3 regions of the Falsiroseomonas sp. E2-1-a20 genome follow, and region 1 is predicted to be linked to each of the others. Evidence: predicted binding sites of a transcription regulator. Region 1 holds the regulator's gene; each other region holds the start of a gene.
The links. Region 1 encodes LexA, which represses DNA repair genes until DNA is damaged. Its sites were predicted from a motif close to TGTTCTANNTANGTTC; they were not measured.
Positions count from the first base shown of each region.

Region 1 (9,596 bases):
CCATGCCGGACAGCGCCACCTGCGTTGGCAGGGGAAGCCCCGACAGCCCGATGATGCCGGCGGCCCAGGCTGCAATGCCGAGCAGGGCCAGGGCCCAGTAGGCGAGTTTCGATCGGCCCGGCATGCCCACTCCGCAGTGACACCAAAAAATTACTGAGGTAGTAATTTTCTAGATGTCGCTTGCGTGAAGGTCAAGCCGTTGTCGTGCCTGCCGCGGTGCTGATCCGGCTCAATGCCTCCGTCTTGCCGAGCGCCACGAGGACCGCATCGATCGGCGGGCTCTGGGTGCTGCCGGTCAGCGCCACCCGCAGGGGTTGCGCCACCTGCCCAAGCTTGACGCCCTTCACCTCGGCATAGTCACGCAGCCACTGTTCCAGATCCGCCCGTTCCCACGGCGCCTCGGCCAGGAACTCGGCGAGGTTGGCAAGGCGCGCGCGCGCTTCCGGCGTCAGCAGCGCGGCGGCCTTGGCATCCGGCTCGGGCGCACCCTCGGGCACCGCGAAGAGGCAGGCCTCGGCGAGTTCCGTCAGCGTCTTCGCACGTGCCTTGAGGTCCGGCATCAGCATGCGGATGCGGCCCGCGGCCTCGGTCCCGAAGTCGATGCGCCGGCGGGTGAGGATCGCCAGCACCTCCCGCACCAGCCGGTCATCCTCCGCACCGCGGATATAGACGCCGTTCAGGTGCACCAGCTTGACGTAGTCCATGCGGGAGGCGGCGCGGCCGACATCCTTCAGGTCGAACAGCTCGATCGCGCGGTCGCGCGGCACGATCTCCTCGTCGCCATGGCCCCAGCCGAGGCGCAAAAGGTAGTTGCACAGCGCCTCCGGCAGGATGCCCATCTCGGCGAAGTCCAGCGCACCGACGGCGCCATGGCGCTTCGAGAGCTTCGAGCCATCCGCGCCATGGATCAGCGGGATGTGCGCGAAATGCGGCCGTCGCCAGCCCATCGCGTCATAGACCATGCACTGCCGGAAGGTGTTGGTCAGGTGGTCGTCGCCGCGGATGACATGGGTGATCGCCATGTCGTGGTCATCCACCACGACCGCGTGCAGGTAGGTGGGCGTGCCGTCGCTGCGCAGGATGATCATGTCGTCGAGTTCGGTGTGCGCGACGCGGACCTCGCCCTGCACCAGGTCCGCCACCACCGTCTCGCCGCCGCGCGGCGCCTTGATGCGGATGGCGCCGGGCAGGCTGGGGGCCTGGGTGGGGTCGAGGTCGATCCAGCGGCTGCCGTCATACTTGAAGGGGCGCTTGGTGGCCTCCGCCTCGGCGCGCATCGCCGCGAGTTCCTCCGGCGTGTCGTAGGCGAGGTAGGCGCGGCCGGCTGCGAGCAACTCGCGCGCCACCTCGGCGTGGCGGGCCTCGCGGTGGGTCTGCATCACGGGCGGCTCGTCCGGGCTGAGGCCGAGCCACTCGAGGCTGTCCAGGATCTGCCGTACGGCGGCCTCCGTGCTGCGCGCCTTGTCGGTATCCTCGATCCGCAGCAGGTACTGGCCGCCGTGATGGCGCGCGAACAGGTAGTTGAACAGCGCCGTGCGGGCGCCGCCGATGTGCAGGTAGCCGGTGGGGGAGGGGGCGAAGCGCGTGCGGACGGACATCTGGTTTCCGGGTTCCGGCAGAAGGTTCGATCAGCGGGATAGGTAGCCCGGAACGGCGGCCAGGCCAAAGACAGGACTTCGTTGCGTCTCCGGATGCGATGTTCCACCCTGGGTGGAATGTCCCTCGCGGTTTCCCCCCTTGTTCGCCCCGCGCCTGCCGAGCTTCTGGCGGGGCAGGTCGGCGCGCAGCATGGCCGCTACGCGCCCTGGCTGGCGGTGGCGCTGGGCGGCGGCATCCTGTGGTACTTCGAACTGGACCGGGAGCCGGAGGCGCAGCCGCTCTGGCTGGCAGCGCCCATGGCCTTGCTGGCGCTGTGGGTGGCGCAGCGGCAGGCCCTGGCCGGCTGGGCCCTGGGCCTGCTGACGGCGTTCCTGCTTGGCGCGGGCATGGCCGGCTGGCACGCGGCGCGGCAGGCGGAGCCGCTGGCGCTGCCCTATGGCGCGGTGGTCGCCTCGGGCCGCGTCGCGGTGGTGGAACCCTTGCCGGAGGGGGTGCGCGTGACGCTGGCGGCGGCGCGGCTGGATGACGCGGCGCCATTGGCCCGCCCGGTGCGGCTGCGGCTGCGGCGCGACGACCCGGCGCGGCCCGAGGCGGGCGACCGGCTGACGGTGCGCGCCCTGCTCCGCGAGCCTGGCGCGCCGGTGGTACCGGGCGGCTACGACTTCCAGCGCGCCGCCTATTTTTCCGGCCTGGGAGGGTCGGGCTTCGCGCTCGGGCCGGCGGCGGTGGCGCCGGGGCAGGGGGAGGACCTGGCCCGGCTGCGGGCGCGGCTCGAACAGGTGGTGACGGCGGCGATCCCCGGCGCGACCGGCGCGGTGGCGGCGGCGCTGATCACCGGCACGCAGAGCGGCATCCCGGAACCGGCCATGGTGGCGATGCGCGATTCCGGGTTGGCGCATCTGCTGTCGGTGTCCGGGCTGCACATGGCGATCGTCATGGGGCTGGTCTTCGGTGTGCTGCGGGCGGGGCTGGCGCTGGTGCCCTGGGTGGCGCTGCGGGTGCCGGGGAAGGCGGTGGCGGCGGTGGGGGCGCTGGCGGCGGGTGCCTTCTACATGCTGCTGACCGGGTCGCAGGTGCCGATGCAGCGCTGCCTCGGCATGGCGGCGCTGATGACTCTGGCGCTGCTCGCCGGGCGGCGGGCGCTGTCGCTGCGCGTCCTGGCGATGGCCGCCGCGGCGGTGCTGATGGTGGCGCCGGCGGAAGTGCTGGGGCCGTCCTTCCAGATGTCCTTCGGTGCGGTGCTGGCGCTGATCGCCGGGCATGATGCCCTGCGCCCCTGGCTGGCGCGGCCGGACCGTCAGCGGTACTGGTGGCGGCGCGGCCTGCTGCTGCTGGCGGGGCTGGTGCTGACATCCCTGCTGGCGGGCGCGGCCACCGCCCCCTCCGGCCTGCACCACTTCGGACGTTTGCAGGTGTTCGGGGTGCTCGCCAATGCGGTGGCGGTGCCGCTGACCTCCCTGCTGGTGATGCCGGCGGCGCTGGCGGCGGTGCTGGCGCTGCCGGTCGGGCTGCAGGACTGGCCGCTCTGGGCCATGGGGTGGGGGGTCGAGGGCATCCTGCTCGTGGCGCGGCGTGTGGCCGACCTGCCGGGCGCCGCGCCGGCCATGCCGCCGCTGCCGGGCTGGGGGCTGGCGCTGGCGGCCTTCGGATTCTGCTGGCTGTGCCTGTGGCGCGGCGGCCTGCGGCTGTTCGGGGTGCCGGTGATCCTGGCCGGCCTGGCGGCGGGCGTGGTCTCGCCACCGCCGGACCTGCTGGTGTCCGGCGACGCCCGGCTGGTGGCGCTGCGCACGGCGGAAGGGGTGTACCTCTACCGCGTCCCGGGCGCCCGCAACTTCGCGCGCGACAACCTGCTGCGGGCCATGGGCGCGACCCAGGCACTGGCGCTGCCGGAGCAGGGGGAGGTCGCGGGCGGCGCCGTTTCCTGCACGCCGGCCGCCTGCCGCTTCCAGCCAAGGCCCGAAAGCGCCGTCGCCGTGCTGCTGCGGGGACCACCGGCGCGGCGCGGCGAGCGCATGCCGCCCCTGGACCCCGGCCAGGCCTGCGGCCAGGCCGCGCTGGTCGTGGCGCTGGAGGCGATGGCGCCGCGCTGCCGCAGCGGCCTGGCCATCGACCGCTTCGCGATGTGGCGCGACGGCGCCCAGGCCGCCTGGCTCGGCGCGGAGGTCGTCATCCGCACCGACCGCGGCACCCGCGGCGACCGCCCCTGGGTGCCGCCGGTGCCGATGCCCGGCCGCGCCTCCGACCTGCCGCGCGCAACCATCGATACGGGGTCGCGTTAACCATGCCTTAGCCGGGCCGGATCCAGGATCCCCGGACAGGAAGGGCGGAAAGGACGCGGATCATGGGCATGGCATTGATGCTGGCCGCCGGAATGCTGAGCGGTGTCGTCGCAACCGCAGCGTGGCAGCGGCTGCACGCCTGGCGTTCGGCGCGCAGCCACGAATGGGACCCCTACTGAGCCTTCAGTAGCGGCGCAGCAGGCCGATCAGGCGGCCCTGCACCCGCACACGGTCCGGGCCGAAGATGCGGGTTTCATAGGCGCGGTTCGCCGGCTCCAGCGCCACCGAGTTGCCCTTGCGGCGCAGGCGCTTCAGGGTGACCTCCTGGTCATCGACCAGCGCCACCACGATCGCGCCGCTGTCGGCCGTATCGCCACGGCGGATGATGACGGTGTCACCGTCCAGGATGCCAGCCTCCATCATCGAATCGCCGGCGACCTCCAGGGCGTAGTGCTCGCCGCCGCTCAGCAGCGCGGCCGGCACGTCGATGCTGGCCGAGGTGTCGCGCAGCGCCTCGATCGGCATGCCGGCGGCGATGCGGCCGTACAGCGGCAGGGCGACGGACCCCGCCTCGTTCGCGGCCTTCTGCACGCCGGCAAGGCCGGGTGCGAAATGGCCCCGGATCACGTTGGGCGTGAAGGTCGGTGGTGCGGGTGCCGGCACGGCGTCCGCTCGGCGCGGCGCGACATTCTCCGGCAGGCGCACAACCTCCAGCGCACGGGCGCGGTGCGCGCGGCGCTTCAGGAAGCCACGTTCCTCCAGCGCCGTGATCAGGCGGTGGATGCCGGATTTGGATTTGAGGCGCAGCGCGTCCTTCATCTCCTCGAAGGAAGGCGAGAAGCCGGTCGCGCGCAGGTGCTTGTCGATGAACATCAGCAACTCGTGCTGCTTGCGCGTCAGCATGGCGTTCTCCAGCCGGTCGGGGGACCACGGGGTGCCGAACAAACGGGCAACCGGCATGGATGTTCTATGTAGGTTCCTGCGAAGCCGTCAAATCTTTTTCGCGGCCCTTGCCAAAAAACGCGCCGGGACGGGGCTCAGATGCCGAACTGGCCCAGCGGGATGGCCGGCACCTCGGCCCCCTTGGGCAGCGCCGGGGCCAAGGGTGGCCTCAGAATGAGCGCCTCCGCCCGCGCCAGGTTGGCCAGCATGGAACTGTCCTGCTGCGGGAAGGGGGTGGCGGTGACGTGGCCGGCCGAATCGGTGCCGAGCGTCGCCCGGAGATGATCGAATCGGCGGTCATTCGCCGCCAGATCGGCCCCGGCGCGGACCAGGATGGTGCGCGGCGCCGCGGCCGGCAGGCCGGACAGCACCGCGAGTGCCGGCAGCAGGAACTGCACGCCGCAGACCAGGGCGGAGACCGGATTGCCGGGCAGCCCCAGCACCGGCGTGGCGCCAAGCCGCCCCCAGATCAGCGGCTTGCCCGGCCGCATGGCGATCTTCCAGAAATCGAGCGCAAACCCGTCCCGGCCGAGTGCCGCCTGGATCAGGTCGTGCTCGCCCACGCTGGCGCCGCCCGTCGTCACCAACAGGTCGCAGCCGCGGGAGGCCGCGGCTGCGGCGGCGATGGCGTCCCGGTCATCGGCCACGATCGGCAGCACCAGCGGATCGCCGCCGCCGGCCCGCACCAGGGCGGCCAGCGCATGCGCGTTGCTGCTGACGATGCCGCCGGGCGGAATCGGCTCGCCGGGCAGGGCGATCTCGTCGCCCGTGGCCAGGATGCCGATGCGCGGGCGGCGATGCACCATCAGCCAGGGATGGTTGGCGGCAGCGGCGAGACCGATGTCGCGGGCCGTCAGGCGGCGGCCGGCGGGCAGCAGGATGTCGCCCGCGGTGAAGTCCAGGCCACGGCGGCGAATCCAGCGGTTCGGCGCGACGGCTTCCCGCACCGTCACCACGCCGCCGGCTTCCTCGGCATCCTCCTGCAACAGGATGCCATCGGCGCCGGGTGGGACGAAGCCGCCGGTGAAGATGCGCACGGCCTGCCCAGTGCCGACTTCGCCAGCGAAAGGATGGCCTGCCGGGGCGGCTCCGGTCACCGTCAGTCGGGCGCCCAGCACCGCATCGGCCGCGCGAACGGCATAGCCATCCATGGCGGAGACATCGGCCGGAGGCTGGGTCAGCCGGGCCGCGACCGGGTGCGCGAGCGTGCGGTTCCACGCCTCCGCCAACGCCACGGTCTCGGCGGCGGTGGGGCGCAGCGCCTCCAGGATCCGGGCGCGGGCCTCTTCCAGCGGGATCATCAGGACGCCTCGTAGGTCCCGGATTTTCCGCCGGATTTATGCACCAGCCGCACCGACTCGATCCGCATGCCGCGGTCGGCGGCCTTGCACATGTCGTAGATCGTCAGCGCCGCCACGGTCACCGCCGTCAGCGCCTCCATCTCCACCCCGGTCTGGCCGGTGACCTTCACCAGCGCCTCGATCTCCACCGCATCCGGCGCGGCGATGGCGAGGTCCACCGTGACCTTCGCCAGCGCGAGGGGGTGACACAGCGGGATGAGGTCCGCGGTGCGCTTCGCCGCCATGATCCCGGCGATGCGCGCCACGCCCAGCACGTCGCCCTTGCCGACCTGGCCGGCCTGGACCAGCGCCAGCGTCTCCGGCGCCATGGTGATGCGGCCGCGGGCGATGGCGGTGCGGCTGGTCTCCGCCTTGGCGGAGACGTCCACCATGGCGGCGGCGCCGGTGGCGTCGAAATGCGTCAGCGCCACCGCTAGATCGCCGCGATCAACTCGCGCGCCGCGGCGGCGACGTCGGGCTGGCGCAGCAGGTGCTCGCCCACCAGCAGGCAGCGGGCGCCGGCGTGGCACATGCGGCGGACGTCGTTAGGCGTGCGGATGCCGCTTTCGCCGACCGGGATGCGGTCCGCCGGGATCTGCGGGATCAGCTCCTCCGACGTCGCAAGATCGGTCACCAAGGTCTTGAGATTACGGTTGTTCACGCCTATCAGCCGCGTCTCCAGCCCGAGCGCCCGGTCCAGCTCCCGCTGGTCATGCACCTCCGCCAGCACCGCCATGTCGAGCGACCGGGCGATATCCTCCAGCTCCTGCGCCTGCTCATCCGACAGGGCGGCGAGGATCAGCAGGATGGCATCCGCGCCCATCGCGCGTGCCTCGAAGACCTGCCAAGGATGCACCATGAAGTCCTTGCGCAGCACCGGCAGGCTGCAGGCCGCGCGGGCTTCGACCATGTGGCCGAGGTCGCCCTGGAACCACGGGCCATCGGTCAGGACGGACAGGCAGGCGGCGCCGCCTTCCTCATAGGCGCGGGCCAGCGCGGCGGGCTCGAAGGGGTCGCGGATCAGGCCGCCGGAGGGCGAGGCGCGCTTGATCTCGGCGATCAGCCCGACGCGACCTTCGCCGACGGCGGCGCAGAGTGCGCCGGTGAAATCGCGCGGCGCATCGGCGTGGCGGGCCTGCGCCTCGACCTCCGACAGCGGCATGGCGGCGGATCGCTGGCGCACTTCCTCGTATTTGTCGGCGAGGATGCGGGCCAGCGTGTCGGAGAGGACGGGGGTGTGGACGTTCATCGGTGCGGGTGCTCGGCAGGGGGCGGCTCGGGGGGAGCGGCGGTGGCGGCGCGCAGGCGGTTCAGCACGGCAAGCGCCGCGCCACTGTCGAGGGCGGCGGCGGCCTGGGTCGCGCCGGCGCGGATGTCGTCCACCCGGCCGGCCACCACAAGGGCGGCGGCGGCATTCAACAGCACGCAATCGCGATAGGCGCCCGGCGCGCCTTCCAGCAGGGCCAGCAGTGCGGCGGCGTTTTCGGCCGGATCGCCGCCCTTCAGGGCGCTGGCCGGCGCGCGCGGCAGGCCGGCCTGTTCCGGGGCCACCTCGAATTCGTGAAGCCGGCCGTCGCGCAGTTCCACCACCTGGGAGGGGCCGGCGAGGGTCAGTTCATCGAGGCCCTGGCCATGCACCAGCCAGGCGCGTTCGGTGCCCAGGCGGGCCAGCGTCTCCGCCATCGGGCGCAGCCATTCCGGGGCGAAGACGCCAGTCATCTGCCGGGTGACGCGGGCCGGGTTCGCCAGCGGGCCGAGCAGGTTGAAGATGGTGCGCGTGCCGAGCTCGACGCGCGGCCCGGCGGCATGCCGCAGCGCGGAGTGGTGGCGCGGCGCCATCAGGAACACCATGCCGACCTCCGCCAGGATGCGCGGCAGCGCCTCCAGCGGCGTGTCCATCACCGGGATGCCGAGTGCCGACAGCGCATCGGCGGCGCCGGAGCGCGACGAGAGCGCCCGGTTGCCGTGCTTTGCCACCTTCACGCCGCAGCCGGCGACGACCAGGGCGGTGGCGGTCGAGATGTTCAGCGTGCCGGCGGCATCGCCACCGGTGCCGACGATGTCCATGGCACCGTCGGGCACGTCGACGGCCAGCATCCGGGCGCGCATGGCGCGGACGGCGCCGGTCATCTCCGCCACCGTCTCCCCGCGCACGCGCATCGCCATCAGCAGCCCGGCGATCTGGGCGGGCGTCGCCTCGCCGGCCATGATCATGCCGAAGGCGGCCTCCGCCTCGCTTTCCGCCAGTTTTTCGCCGGCGGCGAGGCGGGCCAGGATCTTCTTCATGCGGCCGCGGTCGGGGATGCGAAGGTGTTTCGGCGGCCGGCCAGGGCGAGAAAATTGCGCAGCAGGTCGTGGCCATGCTCGCTGGCGATGCTTTCGGGGTGGAACTGCACGCCCCACACCGGGAGGTCGCGATGCGCCAGGCCCATCACCAGGCCATCCGCGGTACGGGCCGTGGGCACCAGCGTCTCCGGCAGGTCCTCGACCACCAGCGAATGGTACCGCGTGGCGCGGAAGGGCGAAGGGATACCTGCAAAAATGTCGGTGCCGCCATGGGTGACGTCCCAGACCTTGCCATGCACCGGCTCCGGCGCCCGCACCACCTTCCCGCCGAAGGCCTGGCCGATGGCCTGGTGGCCGAGGCAGACGCCGAGCAGCGGCAGCCGCGCCTCCGCTGCCGCGCCGATCAGATCGAGGCAGATGCCCGCCTCGTTCGGCGTGCAGGGGCCGGGCGACAGCACGATCGCCTCCGGATCGAGCGCCATCGCGGCCTCGACCGAGAGGGAGTCGTTGCGCCGAACCTCAACCACCGCCCCAAGATCGCCGAGGAAGTGATAGAGATTGAAGGTAAAGCTGTCGTAGTTGTCGATCAGGAGGATCATGGTTCCGTGACTTTTGTCCCGGAGCGCGGGGGAATCAAGCCGGGGCAGGTCCGCGGGCGGCCGTCGGGGTTCCGCCGGCGTCACGACCGGGCCTAGGCTTCGACCCAAGAACGGGTTGGAGGACCCCCAGATGCACCAAATTCTGCGCCGATTGCTGCCCGCCATCGGACTCGCCCTGTTCGCGCCGGTCGTCCTGGCCGCCGACCTGCCGGACCGCCCGGTCCGCATCATCGTCCCATTCGCCCCCGGCGGCACCAGCGACATCGTCGCCCGCGTGCTGGCGGAGGCGGCCTCCGCCCACCTGCCGCGCGGCGCGGTGGTGGAGAACAAGGCCGGCGGCGGCGGCAACATCGGCGCGGCGGAGGCAGCCCGCGGCCCGGCCGATGGCACCACGCTGCTGCAATGCGCCTTCGGCCCCTGCGGCGCCAACCCGGCGCTGTATGCCAACCCGGGCTACGACCTGCTGCGCGACTTCGCCCCGGTGGTGCTGACCGGCGCGGTGCGCAACGTGATGGCGGTGCGGCGGGACCTGCCGGCGCAGAACGTCGCAG
Region 1 is NZ_JBHMFT010000003.1:342,786-352,381, forward strand. Features, by position in the region: gene ACFHPP_RS06170 (hypothetical protein) at 1-124, opposite strand, end outside; gene gltX (glutamate--tRNA ligase) at 192-1,598, opposite strand; gene ACFHPP_RS06180 (ComEC/Rec2 family competence protein) at 1,716-3,878, shown strand; gene lexA (transcriptional repressor LexA) at 4,062-4,781, opposite strand; gene ACFHPP_RS06190 (molybdopterin molybdotransferase MoeA) at 4,916-6,121, opposite strand; gene moaC (cyclic pyranopterin monophosphate synthase MoaC) at 6,121-6,591, opposite strand; gene trpC (indole-3-glycerol phosphate synthase TrpC) at 6,594-7,409, opposite strand; gene trpD (anthranilate phosphoribosyltransferase) at 7,406-8,446, opposite strand; gene ACFHPP_RS06210 (anthranilate synthase component II) at 8,443-9,045, opposite strand; gene ACFHPP_RS06215 (Bug family tripartite tricarboxylate transporter substrate binding protein) at 9,176-9,596, shown strand, end outside.

Region 2 (9,596 bases), on a different contig from region 1:
TCGAAGACCAGCAGGCGCAGCGACCGGCCCGGCACGTCCACGCCATCCCGCATCGCATCGGTGCCGAGCAGGCAGGCGGCTTCCTCCGCCCGGAACACGTCGACCAGGGTGGCATTGTCCATGGCATCGACATGCTGGGCGTAGAGCGGGATGCCACGCTCGGCCAGCGGCTGGGCGATGCGGGACTGCACGTCGCGCAGGCGGCGGACGGCGGTGAACAGGCCGAGCGCGCCGCCGCCGGAGGCGGTGAACAGGGCGCGGTAGGCGCTGGCGATCTGGGCCGGGTCGGTCTTGCTGACATCCTCCACCACGAAGGCGCGGGTGCGCGTCGCGTAGTCGAAAGGGGAGGCGACGGCGGCGCGGATCGCCGGGCTGGGCAGGTGGGCGGCGCCGGTGCGGGCCTCGGCGGCGCGCCAGGCGGCTTCCGGGTCGTCCTCGCCGCTGCCGGTTTCGTCGCGCAGGGTGGCGGAGGTGATGAGCAGGCCATGCGCGGGGGCGGCGACGGCCATGGCGAAGGGCTGCGTCGGGTCCAGGTGATGCCGGTGCATGCCGCAATCGACCTCGCGCCCCTCCCGCCGGTCCAGCGCGAACCAGTCGACATAGTCGGGGCGGGTGCCAGGGGCGCGGGGCGGGGCGGACAAGGTGCCGAGCATGGCGGTCCAGGCCGTCAGCGGCATCAGGGCGCGGCGTTCCAGCCCGCGGCAGGCGGCCTCGATGCGGATGCGGTCGCCGACCTCCAGCTCCTCCGCCTCATCCTCCAGCCGCGCGGCGAGGCGGTCATGCAGGGACTGGAGCGGGGTCTTCAGGCGGGTGAGGCTTTCGGCGAGGATCGAGGCGGCCTCGGCGACCGGCTCCGGCAGCGGGTGGATGTCGCATTCGATGCCGTAGCCGGCCTCCTCGTCCTTGGCGCGGGCGAGCACCTGGCGGCGGACGGCCTGGAGGAAACCCTCGGCGGTGGTGCGCGGGTCCTCGCCATCGGACAGGCGGTTGGGCCAGCCGGGGGCGGGCAGGGCGCGGGCGGCCTGCAAGGCTTCCTCCAGCGGCAGCAGCAGGTCGGGGCGATCGCCGACCAGATCCTCCAGCCGGCGGGACAGGCCACGGGCACGGGAACGGCCGCCCTCGGCGCCGAGCAGCCAGCGGCGCAACTCGGCGGCCTCGGCGCCGGTCATGTCGGCGCTGAAGGCGGCGTCGGCTGCGTCGAACAAATGGTGGCCCTCATCGAAGACCAGGCGCAGCGGGCGGCCATCCTCGCCGCCGCCAAGGGCCGCCTGCACCATGACCAGGGCATGGTTGGCGATGACGAGGGTGGCGCCGCGGGCGCGGCGGATGGAATGTTCGACGAAGCACTGCTTGTAGTGGCCGCAGGCGGAGTGGATGCACTCGCCGCGGCGGTCGGCCAGCGGCCAGACGGCGTGCGGGCCGAACAGCTCGGTCAGCCAGCCGGGGAAGTCGCCGCCCATCAGGTCGCCGTCCCGCGTCGCCAGCGCCCAGCGCGCGACCAGGGCGAGGGGCAGCAGGGCGCCGGCCATGCCGGCGGCGCCGACCGCTTCCTCCATGTTCAGCAGGCAGAGGTAGTTCTCGCGGCCCTTGCGGACGACGATGCGGCGGCGGCGCTCGGCGGGTTCGGGGTAGAGCCGCGCGGTCTCCTGGTCGATCTGGCGTTGCAGGTTGCGGGTGAAGGTGGAGATCCAGACCGGGGCGCCGTTGCGTTCCGCCCAGAGGCTGGCCGGCGCCACGTAGCCCAGCGTCTTGCCGGTGCCGGTGCCGGCCTCCGCCAGCACCAGGTTGGGCGCGCCACGGGTTGCGCGGGCTTCGAAGGCGGCGGCGGCGGCGGAGGCGTAGTCGGATTGCTGCGGGCGCTGTTCGGCGCCCTCGCCGAGGATTTCGGCCAGGCGGCGGCGGGCATCGGCGGAGGTGACGGGATGCGCGGAGGGGGGCGGCGGCGGGGCTGCTTCTTCCCAATCCGGCAGGCGGCGCCAGACCTTCAGCGGGTCCAGCGAGGGGCGGGCCTGCTGGCCGAGCGCGGCGAGGATGGAATCGGCCCAGGGCCAGTTGCCGTCGGCACCGAGCTTGGCGGCCAGCGCGGCGGCATCGCGGTTCAGCGGCGCGTTGCGGCCGGCAGCCAGGTGGCGGAGCAGGGCGGTGGCGAGGTCCGGCAGCAGGGCGGCCATGGCCTCGTCATCGGCCGGCGGGTCGCGGTCCAGGGCGATGGCGAGGCCGCGCGGGGTGGGGGCGGCGGGGCGCGCGGGCTGGCAGAAGGCGAACAGCTCCAGCAGGTCGCAGGCCGGGAAGGCGCCGATGCCGAGGCGCTTGGCCGTGGCGGGGGCGTGCACCACCATCGGCGGCGGCATGTCCCGCAGCCGGCGGCCGATTTCCAGCGCGGAGCCGGTGAACAGCTCGCCATCCGGGGTCAGCAGGGTGCCGCGTCCGAAGCCGGCGATCAGCGCCGGGCTGTCGGGCAGCAGGAGGCGCGGCTGGACCATAGGTGTCGTGGCGATGGCGCGGGGGGTGGTGCCATCGGCACGGCGGCCTGACATCACGGGGCCTGTTCGGGGAATCGGCTCATGCCGCCAATGTGGCGGCATGAGCGGCGGGAACAAAGGGCGAAACCCAGGATCGGCCGCGATTCATGCGCGCGGCCGGCGGATTTCAGGCCGGGACCGCCAGCGCCGGCAGCCGTTCCGCGATCTGCACTGCGTTCAGCGCGGCGCCCTTCAGCAACTGGTCGCCGCACAGGAACAGGTCCAGGCCATGGTCGCCGAAGACCGGGTTGGCGCGGATGCGGCCGGCCTCGACGTCGTCCTGGCCGGTGGCGGTCAGCGGCATCGGGTAGAGGTTCTTCGCGACATCATCGACCAGCTTCACGCCGGCGGCCCGGCGCAGCACCTCCCGGGCGGCGTCCGCCGTGACGGGGCGCTCGGTCTCGATGGTCACGGATTCGCCGTGCACGCGCATGGTCGGGATGCGGATGGCGGTGCAGGAGATCAGCAACTCCGGCAGGCCCATGATCTTCCGGGTTTCCCAGACCACCTTCATTTCCTCCCGCGTGTAGGCATTGGGCTGGAAGCTGTCGATGTGCGGGATGACGTTGAAGGCGAGGGGGTGGGCGAAGACCTCGGCGCGGGCCGGCTGGCCCTCGACCAGCACGCGGCGCGTCTCCCGCTCCAGCTCCGCCATGCCTTCCGCCCCGGCGCCGGAGGCGGCCTGGTAGGTGGAGACGATGACGCGCTTCAGGCCGAAGGCGGCGTGCAGCGGGGCGAGCGCCACGACCAGGATGGCGGTGGTGCAGTTCGGGTTGGCGATCAGCCGGGCCTCGCCGAGTGCCTGGCCGTTCACCTCCGGCACCACCAGCGGCACGTCCTCGTCCAACCGGAAGGCGGAGGAATTGTCCACCACGGTGACGCCGGCGGCGACCAGCCCCGGGGCATGCGCCTTGGCGAAGTCGCCGGAGACGGCCAGCAGGGCGAGGTCCAGGTCCCGCGCGGCGGCCTGGGAGAATTCCTCGATCGCGATGTCGCCGAAGGGCGTGGGCAGCACCGTGCCGGCGCTGCGACCGGAGGCGAAGAGGCGGAGTTTCGTCACCGGGAAGCGACGCCGCCCGAGGACCTCCACCAATTCCCGCCCCACCGCTCCGGTGGCGCCGATCACACCGACACGCATCGCACCCTGCTCCTGCCATAAGGATGCAGGGCATCTAGCGCAAAGCGCGGGCGCTGTCAGGCGTCTCGCGGCACGGTGGCGACTGCAACCACGGCGGGTATATTGGGCGCCGGGCCGGGTGGCGGCCTCGCCTGGAAAGCGCGCGCCTTCTATAAGGCCGCGTTGCCCGCAGCCCGAGGTGCCGACCCGCATGTCCGTCGATTTCGCCGCAGCCAAGGCCTGGCCTTTCGAGGAAGCGCGCAAGGTGGCCCTGCGGGTGAAAGCCTCGGCCAAGGGGGAGGCCCTGTTCGAGACCGGCTACGGCCCCTCCGGCCTGCCGCATATCGGCACCTTCGGGGAGGTGGCGCGCACCACCTGGGTGCGGCGCGCCTTCGAGGCGCTGACCGGCCTGCCGACCCGCCTGGTCGCCTTCAGCGACGACATGGACGGCCTCCGCAAGGTGCCGGACAACGTGCCGAACCGGGAAATGCTGGCCGGGTTCCTCGGCCGGCCGGTGACGGCGGTGCCCGACCCCTTCGGCACGCATGAGAGCTTCGGCCACCACAACAACGCCCGCCTGCGTGCCTTCCTGGACCGCTTCGGCTTCGAATACGAATTCGCCTCCTCCTCCGACTACTACCGCTCGGGGCGCTTCGACGCGGCGCTGCTGCGGATGGCGGAGCGGCATGAGGCGGTGCGGGAGGTGATCCTGCCGACGCTCGGCCCGGAACGCCGCGGCACCTATTCGCCCTTCCTGCCGATCCACCCGAAGACGGGCGTGGTCATGCAGGTGCCGATGGAGGAGGTGCGGCCGGGGGAGGACCTGCTGGTGTGGGTCGACCCCGCGACCGGGGAACGGCACGGCACGCGGATTACCGGCGGGCACTGCAAGGCGCAGTGGAAGGCGGATTGGGCGCTGCGCTGGTTCGCGCTCGGCGTGGACTACGAGATGTCGGGCAAGGACCTGATCGACAGCGTCAAGCTCTCCTCCCGCATATGCAAGGTGCTGGGCGGGGAGCCGCCGATCGGCTTCACCTATGAGCTGTTCCTCGACGAGGACGGCCACAAGATCAGCAAGTCCAAGGGCAACGGCCTGACCATCGACGAGTGGCTGCACTACGCGCCGCCCGAATCCCTGGCGCAGTTCATGTACAACCAGCCGGGCCGCGCCAAGCGGCTGCATTTCGATGTGATTCCGCGCGCGGTCGATGAATACGTGCAGAACCTGGACCGGCTGCGCGCGGCGCCGGGGCCGGACAACCCCGCCTGGCACATCCATGGCGGGCCGACGAACGACCCGGGCACGCCGGTGTCCTTCACCATGCTGATGAACCTGGCCAGCGTCATCAACGCCGATGCGCCGGAGATGCTGTGGGGCTTCCTGCGCCGCTACGCGCCGGATGCCAGCGGCGAGACGCATCCGCTGCTGGCGCGGCTGGTGGAACACGCGGTGGCCTACTACCGCGACCGCGTCGCCCCCACGAAGCAGCACCGCGCCGCGACCGAGGCGGAGCGCCCGGCCTTCGAGGCGCTGGCCGCCGCGCTGCGGGCGCAGCTTGCCGAGCTGGAGGCGCTGCCGCCGGATGAGCAGGCGCGCGCCATCCAGGACATCGTCTATGACGCCGGCCGGCGGGAGCCCTTCCTGGAGCCCGCCAAGGACGGCCGGATGGGCGTTTCGCGGGCCTGGTTCAACGCGCTGTACCAGGTGCTGCTGGGCCAGCCGGAAGGGCCGCGCTTCGGCGGCTTCGTGGCACTGTACGGCATCGCCGGCACCATCGGACTGATCGAGGCCGCGCTGGCACGGCAGGATGCGGACGGCACCGCCGCATGAAGCGTCTTTGGAGCCTGGTTCGCCGGCATGGCGTGGCCGGCTTCGGGCTGCTGCTGCTCGCGGCCGCCATCTGGGTGGTGCAGAACGAATTCCGCAGCCTGTCGGTGGCGGATATCCAGACCTCGCTGGCCGCGATCCCGACCACGACGCTGTGGATCGCGGCGGGCTGGACCGTGCTGGCCTACGCGGTGCTGACGATCTACGACCGGCTCGGCAGCGTCTATGCCGGGCATCCGGTGAGCTATGCGCGCACCTCCCTGGCGTCCTTCTGCGCCTATACGCTGGCGCATAATCTGGGCTTCGCGGCCGTATCCGGCGCCGCGGTGCGCTACCGCTTCTATGCCGCCTGGGGGCTGCCCCCGCTGGCCATCGCCAAGGTGGTGGCCTTCACCAGCCTGACCTTCGGGCTCGGCGGCTTCGCGCTGGGCGGGCTGGTGCTGGTGGTGGAGCCGGAGGTGGTGCCGGGCCTCGGCGAGCATGTGCCGCATTGGGCGATGCGGATCGTCGGGCTGGCGATGTGGGCGACGGTGATCGCCTACGTCACCATGTCCCGCCTGCGGTCCCACGTGACCATCTTCAAGTACCGCATCGACCTGCCGGGCTTCCGCATGGCGGTGGCGCAGACGGTGCTGGCCAGCGTCGATGTCGCCGTCACGGCGATGATCTTCTACGTGCTGCTGCCGCCGGCGGAGGGGCTGACCTTCCTGCGCTTCCTGGGCATCTATGTCGCCGCCTACACCGCCGGCATCGCTGCCAGCCTGCCGGGCGGCATCGGCGTGTTCGACGGCGCCATCCTGATCGGGCTGCAACCGTGGTTGAGCCCGGCGCAGGTGGTCGGCGCGCTGCTGCTGTTCCGGCTGTACTACTACATCGTGCCGCTGTTCCTGGCCGGCATCCTGTTCGCCGGCTTCGAGATCGCGCAGCGCCGCCACGCGCTGAAGCGCTTCGCCACGGAACAGGGCGTGACCGACGCGCTGGAAGTGCCGGTGATCGCGGGCCTGGTGGGTCTCGGCGGCGCGCTGCTGATCTTCGTCGGCGCGCTGCCGGCGCAAGGCACGGCGGTGGCGGAATGGGCGGGGTACGAGGCGGCGGTCGCGTCCCACTTCGCCGCCTCCCTGATCGGGTCGCTGCTGCTGGTGATGGGCTACGGGCTGCTGCGGCGGCTGACGCTGGCCTGGGGCACCGGCATCGCGCTGCTGCTGACCGGCGCGCTGATCTGCTGGCTGCGCGCCGATGGCTGGTGGCTGTGGGGCGCCTTCCTGCTGGTGGCCGGGCTGCTGGCGGCGATGCGCAGCGCCTTCTACCGCACCGCGCGGCTGATGACGGAACCGCTGGCGGGCTCGACGTTGCTGCCGCTGGTGGTGGTGGGGCTGTGCGCGCTGATGCTGGCGCTGGTCAGCTACGGCGGCAAGGTGGCCGGCGATAGCTGGTGGGGCGTGGTGGTCTCGCCGCTGGCACCGGACAGTCTCAGGTTCTCCGTGGGCCTGGCGGCGGTGCTGCTGCTGGTGGCGGCGGTGCGGCTGCTGCGCCCGGCGCGCCTGAAGCCGGTGACCTGGGATGCGGAGGTCCGGGCGCGGTTGAAGGCGCTGGGGGCGGAGGCGCCGGAGATTGCCGATGGCGCGGTGTTCGGCGAGGCCGGCCGCGCCGGCTTCGGCTTCGTGCGCCGCGACGGCATCTGGCTGGCGCTCGGCGACCCGGCGGGGGAGGAGCGGGACCGCGTTTCCGCCATCTGGCGCTTCCGCGACATGTGCGAGCGGGAGGGCGTGGATGCCGCCTTCTGGCGGGTCGGGCCGGGGCTGCTGCGGGTCTATGGCGATATCGGCCTGACCGCCTTCCCGATCGGGGCGCCGAAGCCGGGCGACGGGCCGCGCTTCCTGGCCTGCCGGGCGGAGAAGGATTTGGAGACGCTGGCGCCGCTGCTGCCGGGGCGGTAGCCGGCGACCCCCTACTGCGTCGCCCAGATGATGCGGTGCATCCAGGCCAGTTCCGCCAGGTCGAAGCTGTAGTTCGGGTGTGCCGGGTTCAGGCTGGCGAGTTCCACCCGGCGGGCGGATTGGCGCAGCAATTGCTTGGCCATCACCTCCCCGGCGCGGGTGCGGACCACCACGCGGTCGCCGCGGCGCACCGGCGCGCCGGGGGAGACGATGACGACGTCGCCGTCGCGGAACACCGGCTCCATGCTCTCGCCGCTGATTTCCAGCGCATAGGCGTTGGGGTCCGGCACGTCGGGCACCGAGATCTCGTCCCAGCCGCCGCCGACCGGGTAGCCGCCATCGTCGAAGAACCCCTCGCTGCCGGCCTGGGCCAGGCCGATCAGCGGGATGCGGCGGGCGATGGCGCTGCGGCCGCGGGACAGGGCCGGGGCGCCGGTGACGAGGGAGGCGAAGGCCTCGAAGCCCGTGCCGGTGGCGGCCAGCACCTTGGCGACGCTTTCGGTGGAGGGCCAGCGGGCGCGGCCATCGACGCCGGTGCGCTTGGACGGGTTGAAGGCGGTGGCGTCCAGCCCGGCGCGGCGGGCCAGGCCGGAGGCGGAGAGCCCGTGTTCGGCGGCGAGCGCATCGATCGCCCGCCAGACATCCTCGTGCCGCATGGATGCGGATTCCCTGTTCGTCGCGGGCGACCTGCGCCTGCTGTGGGTCGTCCATCCTAGGTTTCGAGTCGGGATGCAATAGGAACCATATCCTTGCAACCTCGAGTGGAACAGTCTAGAAGGCTAATGTTCCTGTTTTGTTCAGGAACCAGCCCGCAAGGACCCCCGATCCATGTCCATCGCCCCCCGCCACGCCCCCGTCCTGGCCAGCCTGGACCGCGCGCAACCCTTCGCCTCCGCCGAGCATGCCTGGTTCTGGACCATGGCAGCGCTGACCGCCCGGCGCGATGGCGCCCGCCTCGGCGCCGGGCGCGGCCTGGTGGTGCGGCCCTGCGAGCCGGATGACGTGGTGAAGTGCCTGGACCGGCTGTACCGCCAGCGCCGCATCGACCTGGCGCATGCCCGCATCCTGCGCATCTGGGGCGAGCGGCACCAATCCCCCAGCCCGCGCATCCCCGCCGAGGCCGGCGACCTGCGGCTGTGGCGGGAGGCGATGGAGCGGCTGGATTTTCCGCTGCGCGCCAAGGGGATCGTCGGCGGTCCGCCCAGGGGCATGCAGGGCGTGATGCAGGAAGGCGAGGTGGTGGCGTTCCGGGGGCGGGTGGCATGACCGGCGCAACCTTGAACGGCGCAACCAAACCCTTGCCCACGCAGCGCCTGGCGCATCGGCGGGTGACGGATGCCACGGGGCAGTCCGTGTGGATCGCCTTCGGCGGCGCCGCCGACCAGCCCTGGCTGCAGCTGCTGCGACCCGGCTTCCGGCACTGCTTCGCGGCACTCGGGGACGAGGCCGGATGGACGGTGCTGGAGCCGCTCTCGGGCCGCCTGCTGGTGGCACGCCTGCCGGTGCCGGGCGGATTCGACCTGCCGGGCTTCTATCGCCGCGCCGGGTTGCGCGTGCTCGGCCCCTTCATCCCGACGGAGGCGACGCCACGCAGCCTGCCGCCGCTGGCGCCGTTCACCTGCGTGGCGCTGTGTCGCGCCCTGCTGGGGCCGGCGGCACCGCGGGCCTGGACGCCGTTCCAGCTGTTCCGGGAGCTGGGTGGTGAGGAAAATAATCAGGATAACTAGGAATATATGTTGACGCGGTGTCGCGTCCGGCTTATCAAGCCCCTGCCACGGGGCGATCTGCGCCTCGCGGCATCCTCCTCTCCCGGTCCCCAAACTCCGACCCGTCCGGCCTCGCCGGGCGGGTCTTTTTGTTGGGGGCCCCTCTCAAGCCGAAGGAAGCGCGCATGGGTGGCCTGTTCAAGGCGCCGAAGCCGGCCGTGTCCGCCGCGGATGCCAGCGTCGCCGCCAGCCAGGCGGCGCAGGGGGCAGCCGCGCAGGCCGCCGCCACCGAAGCCGCCGCGGAGGATACCGCCCGGCAGGCCCGGCTGCGGGCGCTGGAACGCGCGCGCCGTGGCGTGTCCGGCACCATCGCCACCTCCGCCCGCGGGGTGCTGGACCCGGCGCCGACCTTCGCCACGCGCAAGACGCTGCTGGGCGAATGAGCGCCATGATGACGCCCGACCAGATCCTGGCCGCGCAGGCCCG
Region 2 is NZ_JBHMFT010000001.1:33,715-43,310, forward strand. Features, by position in the region: gene ACFHPP_RS00180 (ATP-dependent DNA helicase) at 1-2,483, opposite strand, end outside; gene ACFHPP_RS00185 (aspartate-semialdehyde dehydrogenase) at 2,650-3,660, opposite strand; gene ACFHPP_RS00190 (lysine--tRNA ligase) at 3,851-5,470, shown strand; gene ACFHPP_RS00195 (lysylphosphatidylglycerol synthase domain-containing protein) at 5,467-7,404, shown strand; gene ACFHPP_RS00200 (S24 family peptidase) at 7,416-8,060, opposite strand; gene ACFHPP_RS00205 (hypothetical protein) at 8,233-8,670, shown strand; gene ACFHPP_RS00210 (hypothetical protein) at 8,703-9,131, shown strand; gene ACFHPP_RS00215 (hypothetical protein) at 9,296-9,553, shown strand; gene ACFHPP_RS00220 (portal protein) at 9,559-9,596, shown strand, end outside.
Region 2: a site for LexA is predicted at 8,188-8,203, ahead of ACFHPP_RS00200 (S24 family peptidase). Genes of this name have one in related genera too.

Region 3 (9,596 bases), on a different contig from region 1:
AGAGCGGTTGGATGCAGCCCGAACGGCTGATCCAGCTCGATTCCGGGCAACAGTCGCGCAACGTGGCTTAACCCTGACCTGGAAGGATATCTGATGTCGACGACGACCGAAGCGAAGCCCGCCCCCAAGATCATCTCGGCGACCGATGTCGCCGCCCGCGCGGCGCTGATCAAGGAATACGCCACGAAGCCGGGCGACACGGGTAGCCCGGAGGTTCAGGTCGCCCTGATCTCCGCCCGCGTCACCATGCTGACGGAACACCTGAAGGCCCACCCGAAGGATTTCCACAGCCGGCGCGGCCTGCTCGTGCTGGTCGGCCAGCGCCGTGGCCTGCTGGACTACGTGAAGCGCAAGGACCAGAAGCGCTACGAGACGCTGATCGGCCGCCTCGGCCTGCGTCGCTGATCCCGGCGGCGGCCGGGGGTTCCGCCCCCGGCCGCGCCGAACCTGCGGAGTTCCTGCCCGTGCTCGCCTTGCGCGTGATCCCCTGCCTGGACGTCAAGGACGGACGGGTGGTCAAGGGCGTCAACTTCCTCGAATTGCGCGATGCGGGCGACCCGGTCGAACAGGCGCGCATCTACGACCGCGAAGGCGCGGACGAGGTCACCTTCCTCGACATCGGCGCGAGCCATGAGGGCCGCGACACCATCCTCGACGTCGTCTCCCGCACCGCATCGCAGGTCTTCATCCCGCTGACCGTGGGCGGCGGCGTGCGCCATGTGGACGACATGCGCCGGCTATTGCTGGCCGGCGCCGACAAGATCTCCATCAACTCCTCCGCCGTCGCCGATCCGGCGCTGGTGACGCGTGGCGCGGAGGCCTTCGGCAGCCAGGCCATCGTCGTCGCCGTCGACGCACGCGGCAATGGCCAGGGTGGGTGGGAGGTCTTCACCCATGGCGGCCGGCGCGGCACCGGCATCGACGCGGTGGATTGGTGCCGGCAGGCCGAGGCGCGCGGCGCGGGGGAGATCCTGCTGACCTCGATGGACCGCGACGGCACCCGCGCCGGCTTCGACCTGGACCTGCTGCGCGCTGTGCGGGCCGCGGTCCGTCTGCCCATCGTCGCCTCGGGCGGGGTGGGGGAGGCGCGGCACTTCGTCGAAGGCGCGCAGGCCGGCGCCACCGGGCTGCTCGCCGCGAGCGTGTTCCACTACGGCCAGATGCGGATCGGCGAGGCGAAGGCGGCGCTGGACGCCGCCGGCCTGCCGGTGCGGCCCCTGGCGGAGTCCACCTGAATGGCCAAGACCGCGAAGACCCGCACCGGCAAGGCGCCTGTTGCCAAGCGTCCGGCGGCCAAGCCCGCCAAGGCGAAGCCCACGAAGGCCGTGAAGGCCGTGAAGGCGAAGCCGGGCAAGGCGCAGCGCAAATCCGCCAAGGTGGCCGCCGCCCTGCCCATCCCGGCCTCGATCCCGGTGCCGGAGCGGCTGGCCCGCCCGCGCGCGCTGGCCGCCGGCAACGGCGCCCTGGCGCCCTTCGCCGTGGACGGCGCCGAGGCCGGCATCCTCGACATCCTGTGGCGCACGGTGGAGGCGCGTCGCGCCGCCGGCGACATCGCCACCTCCCACTCCGCCCGCCTGCTGGCGCGCGGCACGCCGAAGGTGGCGCAGAAGCTGGGCGAGGAAGCGGTGGAATGCGTCATCGAGGCGACGCTGGGCAACCGCGCCGCCACGGTGCTGGAAAGTGCCGACCTGCTGTATCATCTGGTGGTCGTCTGGGTGGATGCCGGCATCGATCCTTCCGAGGTCTGGGCCGAACTCGCCCGTCGCCAGGGCATCTCCGGCATCGCGGAAAAGGCCGCCCGGCCGAAGGCACTGGTCCGCGCGGCGAACACGACCAAGCTGCCCTGATCCGTCCTGCCCGCGTGGCGCGTACCGCTTGCGCCTTCGGCCCCGCCTCGCCAGAACAGGGGCGATCCACCGGAGAGCCACGATGCGCGTGACCGGCCTGCCGCCCTACGACCCCGGCAACATCTTCGCCCGCATCCTGCGCGGCGAGATTCCGGCGCAGACGCTGCATGACGATGCCTTCGCGCTGGCCTTCCGCGACATCAACCCGCAGGCACCGGTGCATGTGCTGGTGATCCCGAAGGGCGCCTATGTCAGCCAGGCGGATTTTGCCGCGAACGCCTCAGACGCCGAAATCGCCGGCTTCTGGCGTGCCGTCGGCAGCGTCGCTCGCGCGTTGGGGCTGGAGGAGCAGGGCTACCGCATCCTGTCCAACATGGGCGAGGATGCCGGGCAGGAGGTGCCGCATTTCCATGTTCATATCTTCGGCGGCCGCCGGCTCGGCCGCATGGTTCCGCAAGCCGGGAGCTGAGGGATGATCGGCGCCGAGGCCGAGGCCCGGGCGGCGCTGGCCGCCATCGGCAGCCTGCCCGACGCCGAGATCGACATCGCCCAGGCGGCGCTGCAACTCGCCCGCATCGACGCGCCGGCGCTGGACTGGCGGGCGGGCGCCGAGCACCTGACGGCCCTGGCGCGAGAGGCCGTGGCGGCCGCGACCGCCGACCCGGTCGCCGATGCCGGCGATCCCTCCCGCCGCCGCGCCGTGCTGGCCGAGGTGATCCATGGCCGCTTCGGCTACGGCGGCGATGGCGACACCTATGAGGACATGGCGAACGCCAACCTGCTGCGGGTGATCGAACGGCGCCGCGGCCTGCCGGTGGCGCTCGGCATCCTCTGGCTGCACGCGGCGGAGGCGGCGGGGTGGGAGGCGCATGGCGTGGACTTTCCCGGCCACTTCCTGGTGGCCCTGGCCGGACGCGGCAAGGTGGTGGTGGATGTCTTTGCCGGCGGCACCGCCATGGATGCACGCGACCTGCGTGCCACGCTGAAGCGCTTCGCCGGCGACCAGGCGGAACTCGGCCCGGCCAGCCTGGCGCCGATGGACCGCCGCGCCGTGCTGCTGCGGCTGCAGAACAACATCAAGGTGCGCCGCCTGCGCGACGGCGACCTGGCCGGCGCCGTCGCCTGCACCGAGGACATGCTGCGCATCGCCCCGGATGCCGCGCCGTTGTGGCGGGAGGCCGGGCTGATGCACCAGCGCCTGGACCATATCGGCGCCGCCATCGCGGCGCTCGAGACCTTCCTGACCCTGGCACCGGAGGGGGTCCAGGCGCTGCGGGTACGCGGGCTGCTGGAGGAGCTGCGCCAGCGGCTGAACTGAGCCGCCGCGCGCTCAGCCAGCCGGCGCGCAGCTGGTGAAGGTGACGCGCAGCACCGTATTGTTCCGCGTCGAGCCGCCCGGCGTCATCGTCTGGATCGAGGCCTGCCCCCCGGCCGGCAGCACGCCGGAGCTGATGGAGGTGGATTTCCGGCTGTTGTTGCCCGACAGCTCGACATTGGCGGTGATGCGCACCGGGGCGGTGCCGTCGTTGCGGACGGTCAGGAAAATGTTGTTGAGGCCGAGGCTGCCGTTATGCGTCGCCATCGGCGTCCGCAGCCGGCAGCCATTCATCGTATTGCCCGTCGACAGCAGGGTCGGCCCGCTCCAGGTATACGCCGCCTGCGCCACCGCCTGAGCCGGGGCCAGGGAGGCAACGCCGCTGCACAGCAGGGCGGCCGCGATGATCTTGCGCATGGTTCAGAGCTTCCCCTTCATCCGGCGCGATTGCCGGTGCAGGGGCAGAATGAACCGGCAGGGCGTTCAGGTCGATGCGGCGCTGCCGATCCCGGCGATAGATCAGGCCTTGGCGTGCGCCGACCGCAGATCCGCGACGAAGGCGGAGAAGCCCTCGGCCTGCAGGGCCGGGTCGGGCAGCCGCAGCAGGTAGCTGGGGTGGACGGTGGCAAACACCGGATGCCCGGTCAGCCCCGTCACCACCTGCCCGCGCGTCTTCAGCACCGGCAGCTTCCTGCCCGTCACCGCGAGCAGCGCGGAAGCCCCCAGCGCGACCACCATGCGCGGCCCCACCGCCGAGATCTCGCGGGCCAGGAACGGCCGGTAGTAGGTGATGTCGCCGGCGTCCGGCGACTGGTGCAGGCGGCGCTTGCCGGTGGGCGTGTATTTGAAGTGCTTCACCGCATTGGTCATGTAGGTCTCGGCCCGCGCCACGCCGGCCTGTTCCAGGGCGCGGTCCAGCAGGCGTCCGGCCGGGCCGACGAAGGGACGGCCGGCGATGTCCTCCTCATCCCCAGGCTGTTCCCCCACGAACAGCAGCTTCGCGCCGACCGCACCCTCGCCGAACACCGGCTGGGTGGCGCGCGCGGCGAAGTCCGGCAGGTCGGGGCGGGAGAGCAGGTCCTGGCGCAGATCGGCCAGGGCGCGCTCGGGGTCCGGATGGGCGTCGAGGGCGGTGAACAGGCTCATATCCGCCGGAACGCGGGCCGGCGCCGAAAGATGCGCATCGAGGTACCGGGCGTCCTGCGGCCGCGGGTTCGGCGCGGAGGCACCCCGCGCCACCATCTCCGCCACCCGGCGCGGGGCCTCCGCCATCAGGCGCGGGATCTCCGCCGCCTCCGGCAGGTTGCGCCAGTATTTGCGCGGCATCTCGGCCCGCATGGCGCCGGGCTTCAGGCGCGCCGGGTTGAAGATGGAGACGTAGTAGGCGCGCCACAGCGGCTCCATGGCGTCGTCCGGCGGCACGTCGGCGCGGCGGCCACCGGGGCCAAAGGCCAACGCCTGCCCGTCCCAGGCGACGCTGCGGCGCGGCGTGACGATGGACCAGCGCAGGCTGGCGAAGCGCCGGACGAAGAAATCCGCCTCGGCTTCCTCGATGTGGTGGTCGGGCTCGAACCAGGCGACGTGGCGCGGGCCGTCCTCGGCCTGCACCTCCCGGAAGCGGACGAAGGCATGCATCTTGTGCGCGTCGCGCCGCACCGCCTTCACCAGGGTGGAAAGCCGGATGATGGCGGGGTCGGTCGCCATCTGCATCAGGTGCCGCTCCCCCTGCACAAGCCGCCAGAGCAGGCCATACAACAGCGCGAAGCGTTCGCGATCGCTGTGCCGGATGGCGACGGTGGCCTGTTCCACGAAGGCGCGCGGCACGCCGAGCGGCGCCATGGAGACCGGCGCCGGCGCCTCCGCGAACAGCCCCGCGGCCTCGCCCGCCACCTGCCATTCCACCGCCTCCGGCGGGATGCCGGCCGCCACCAGGCCACGCGCCGCCTGGCGCCAGGCGGTGAAATCGGCGGGGCCGGGCAGGGTGGCCAGGTGGATCATCAGAACAGCGAAAGCTGCGCCGGGCGGGCGCCACCGGGCAGGGCCATGGCAAAGCCGGTGGCGGGCAGCAGCAGGCGGCGCAGGCCGGGGCTGTCCAGCCCGCGCGGCGCATGGTCCGACAGCACCACGAAGGGCAGGATTTTTGACAGTTTCACCCGCAGCCGGCCCAGATCCGCAACGCGCAGCGTGGTGTGGCGGCGGGCCGCGAGCAGCCGGTCCACCGTCTTCGCGCCGAGTCCCGGCACGCGCAGCAGCGCCTCCCGCGGCGCCCGGTTCAGGTCCACCGGGAAATCCTGGCGGGACCGCAGCGCCCAGGCGGTCTTCGGGTCCAGCTCCAGGTCCAGCATGCCGTCCTGGCCGCCGGCCATGATCTCCTCGCGGGAGAAGCCGTAGAAGCGCAGCAGCCAATCCGCCTGGTACAGCCGGTGTTCCCGCACCAGCGGCGGCGCGACCGGCGGCAGCAGGCGGGATGCGTCGGGAATCGGACTGTAAGCTGAATAATAGACGCGCCGCATCCGGTAGCTGGCGTAGAGGTCCGTCGCGGTGCCGAGGATCGCGCCGTCATCCGCCGCATCGGCGCCGACGATCATCTGCGTGCTCTGCCCGGCCGGCGCGAAGCGCTTCGGCGCCGCGCGGCGGGCGGTCTTCACCTCGTCCTGCGAGCCCTCGATCCGCGTCCGCAGGCCGGCCATGGCATGCCGGATCCGGCGGAAATTCTTCTCCGGCGCCAGGGATTCCAACCCGGCGACGGTCGGCAGTTCCATGTTGATGGACAGCCGGTCGGCGTACAGCCCGGCCTCCGCCAGCAACTCCGGCGCCGCATCGGGGATGGTCTTCAGGTGGATGTAGCCGCGGAAGCCGTGGTCCAGCCGCAGGGTCCGCGCCACGCGCACCACCTGTTCCATGGTGTAGTCCGGCGAGCGGATGATGCCGGAGGACAGGAACAGCCCCTCGATCGTGTTGCGGCGATAGAAGCCGAGCGTGAGCTGCACCACCTCCTCCACGGTGAACCGCGCCCGCGGCGTGTTGGAGGAAGCGCGGTTGATGCAGTAGGCGCAGTCGAAGACGCAGGCATTGGTCAGCAGCAGCTTGAGCAGGGAAATGCAGCGCCCATCCGGCGCATAGGCATGGCAGATGCCGCTGCCCTCGGTACTGCCGATCCCGCCCTTCAGGCTGTTGCGCTTGCTGGTGCCGGAGGAGGCGCAGGAGGCATCATACTTCGCCGCATCGGCCAGGATTTCGAGTTTCTGGAGAAGCTCCATGGGCGCGGGCATCCTGGGGCAGGGTCTCAGTTCATATTATGTTCTCCGCCACGGACGCAAGGCCGCCCGGTGTCGGAAAACCTACAGTCTTGTCTATCGCGCCAGGTCCGCTCCAATATTCTGGAAATGTCCTCACCAGGTGACCACCAGCAATCTGATCCTGAGGCCGCAGGGCCGCTGCCGGCCGCGCGCTCGCTCGAGTCCATCCTTCTGGAGCTGCGCCGGCTCGCCCTGGTCGCGCTGGATTCGGACCAGCCCATGGCGGCGGTGCTGATAGCCGGCACCGCCGACCGGCTGGAGGCGACGATCCTGCCGCTGCCGCCCCGCCCCGACTACCCCTAGCACCGCCCAGGGGCGCCCTCTCAGCTTCCGAGCGGGGCGATGCGGCAGGTCAGGCTGCCGCGGCCGGCATAGTGTCCCACCAGCAGCCCGCCCGCCGCCGGCACCGGCAGCAGGCCGGTCTGGCTGCCAAGCGTCACCACCTCCCCGGCCGGCGGCGCATGGCCGATGGCGCGGCAGCGGTCGCGCCAGCCCAGCACCAGCTCGGCCAGCGGCATGGACCGGTGCGGCCCGACGTGATGCGCCACGTCGATGCCATCGACGCTCAGCCGCATCTCCAGCGTCTCGACATCCGCCCAGCTCCAGGCGCCGGTGGGCGGGCCGAAGCTGCAACTGCCGTTGGAGACGCAATCCGCCAGCTTCTCCAGCTCGCTGGCCGGCGGCGCCGCGGCGAAGCGGGTTTCCACCCATTCGTACAGGATCACGAGGTCGGCGATGGCGGGGATATCCTCCACCCGCAGCGCCGCCAGTGCCGCGTCGTCCAGCGCGCGGGTCAGCCGAAAGGCCGCCTCCAACTCCATCCCGGCGCCGAGCGGCAGGTGCAGCGTGGCCTCGCCGGCGGGGGCCAGGGCGGTTGCGGGCAGCGGCGCCGCGATCGGCCGGCCCTGGGCGCGGCCGACCTTCCAGCCACCGATGGACCAGCCGAGGGCGGCATAGGTCGCCAGCTGCATCGCCTCGGCCTCCGCGATGCCCTGCGGGCGCAGCGCCTCCGGCAGGCCCGGCAGCGGCGCGCGGCGGCCACGGCGGACATCGGCGAGCAGCGCGGCGGCGCCGGCAATGCGGGAGGCAGGGGTTTCGGCGGTCTCGAACATCCGGACATCTCCTTCGGAACGCGAAGGGTAGGCCGGACGGTGACGCGGCGGAACCTCGGCCCTCCCAAAGCTCAGGCGGGGCTGCCGTTCCACACCGGAAAGCTGCCGCGCGCCACCTTCTGCCCGGCCTGCCGGAAGATCGCGCGCCAAGCCACCTGCTCGAACACCACGCCCATGTGGACCATGCGGCCGCCCGGCATCAGCTCGATCTCCGCCAGCGCCGCGCGCTGCGCCGGGGCCAGGCCTTGCAGCACATGCGCCTCCAGCTCAGGCCGCGGCACGCCATGGATGGCGGCGTCGAGGTGCAGCGGGCCGGGCGGCAGGAAATCGAAGGGCATCTCTGTCTCCGCGACGATGGGAGGGAGACCCGGTTCTCGGGCGGGGGCGGCTGTCCTGGCCGGCGAGGTTCATTAGACGCACCGAGGATTGAGAGAGGGTTAACCGCAACGGCCCTTTCCGCACCGCCCGGCATGCGCCATGTGCGAAGGATGAACCGACGCCTCCTGCTCACGGCCACCGCCGGCCTGCTCGCGCCCCTGGTCGCGCCCCTGGTCGCGCCCCGCCTTGCCTCGGCGCAAGGCAACCTGGACCGCGCCGCGATCGCGCGGGTCGAGGCCTATCTGAACGGGCTGCGCACGCTGCGCGCGCGCTTCCTGCAGGTGGCGCAGAACGGCGCCTCCGCCCAGGGCACCGCGCTGATCAGCCGCCCCGGCCGCATGCGCTTCGACTACGACCCGCCCGAGCCCTTGTTGCTGGTCGCCTCCGGCGGCCAGGTGCTGATGTATGACCGGGAGCTGCGCCAGCCGACGGCGGTGCCGGCCTCCTCCACCCCGCTCGGCATGCTGCTGCGGCCGGAGATCCGCCTGGCCGGCGACATCACCGTGACCGCCACCGAACGCTCCGGCGGCTTCCTGCGGGTGTCGCTGCATCGCACCGGCGCGCGGGCGGAAGGGCTGCTGACCCTGGCGCTGGCGGAACAGCCGATGGAATTGCGGCAATGGACCGTGCTGGACGCCCAGGGCCGGGAGACGCGGGTGACGCTGTACGAGGTGCAGACCGGCATGACGCTGGAAAACCGCCTGTTCGACTTCAACGACCCGCGCTTCCTGGAGGGTGAGGCGCGGCGCTGAAACGGGTTTCCGCTGGCCTTTCGGGACACTTCATGCCATAGGCGGCCCGGGTCGGCCCCGATTCCGGGGGCGACCTTCGCTGCGATGGCAGCGGATGCCTCGCGGACCAGCCGCGCCCGGAAGGGCGATGACGGCGCCTCCGGCCACATGGGCGGCCCCCTCAGCGCCGTCCCCATCGCGTCGTTCCCGGCATCGGGGCAGAAGCGCGGTGGGACCCATGCCGCCCGAGTCGCCGCGCATCTCCCGGGCTCGAATCCCTGGTCAGCCTCATGGGCATCCGCCTTCGTCGCGTTCTGGCCGGCCCTGCGCCCTGCGCGTGGACGGCGACATGCTGTGGCCCCGCATCCGGCGGGTCCAAGAAGGACGATCCATGTTCGACAAGTATTTCCGCAAGGACATCTCCTGGGGCGGCCAGCTTCTGACGCTGGAGACCGGCAAGATTGCCCGCCAGGCGGATGGCGCCGTGCTGGCCCGCCTCGGCGACACCATCGTGCTCTGCACCGTGGTCGGCGCCCGGTCCGTGAAGCCCGGCCAGGATTTCTTCCCGCTGACCGTGAACTACCAGGAAAAGGCCTTCGCGGCCGGCAAGATCCCGGGCGGCTTCTTCAAGCGCGAAGGCCGCCCGAACGAGAACGAGACGCTCGTCTCCCGTCTCATCGACCGCCCGCTGCGCCCGCTGTTCCCGGATGGATTCCGCAACGAGGTCCAGGTGGTCGCGACCGTGCTGTCGCATGACCTGGAGAACAACCCGGATGTGGTGGCGCTGGTCGGCTGCTCCGCCGCGCTGACCCTGTCCGGCATTCCCTTCTTCGGCCCGGTCGCCGGCGCCCGCGTCGCCTACATCGATGGCGGCTACGTGCTGAACCCGACCGCCGCGCAGCTGCAGCAGTCGC
Region 3 is NZ_JBHMFT010000004.1:212,773-222,368, reverse strand. Features, by position in the region: gene truB (tRNA pseudouridine(55) synthase TruB) at 1-71, shown strand, start outside; gene rpsO (30S ribosomal protein S15) at 94-405, shown strand; gene hisF (imidazole glycerol phosphate synthase subunit HisF) at 465-1,235, shown strand; gene ACFHPP_RS07615 (phosphoribosyl-ATP diphosphatase) at 1,236-1,847, shown strand; gene ACFHPP_RS07610 (histidine triad nucleotide-binding protein) at 1,930-2,316, shown strand; gene ACFHPP_RS07605 (SirB1 family protein) at 2,320-3,165, shown strand; gene ACFHPP_RS07600 (hypothetical protein) at 3,178-3,579, opposite strand; gene ACFHPP_RS07595 (UdgX family uracil-DNA binding protein) at 3,682-5,160, opposite strand; gene ACFHPP_RS07590 (putative DNA modification/repair radical SAM protein) at 5,160-6,422, opposite strand; gene ACFHPP_RS07585 (hypothetical protein) at 6,549-6,764, shown strand; gene ACFHPP_RS07580 (hypothetical protein) at 6,785-7,573, opposite strand; gene ACFHPP_RS07575 (hypothetical protein) at 7,645-7,911, opposite strand; gene ACFHPP_RS07570 (LolA family protein) at 8,062-8,703, shown strand; gene pnp (polyribonucleotide nucleotidyltransferase) at 9,074-9,596, shown strand, end outside.
Region 3: a site for LexA is predicted at 6,451-6,466, ahead of ACFHPP_RS07590 (putative DNA modification/repair radical SAM protein). Genes of this name have one in related genera too.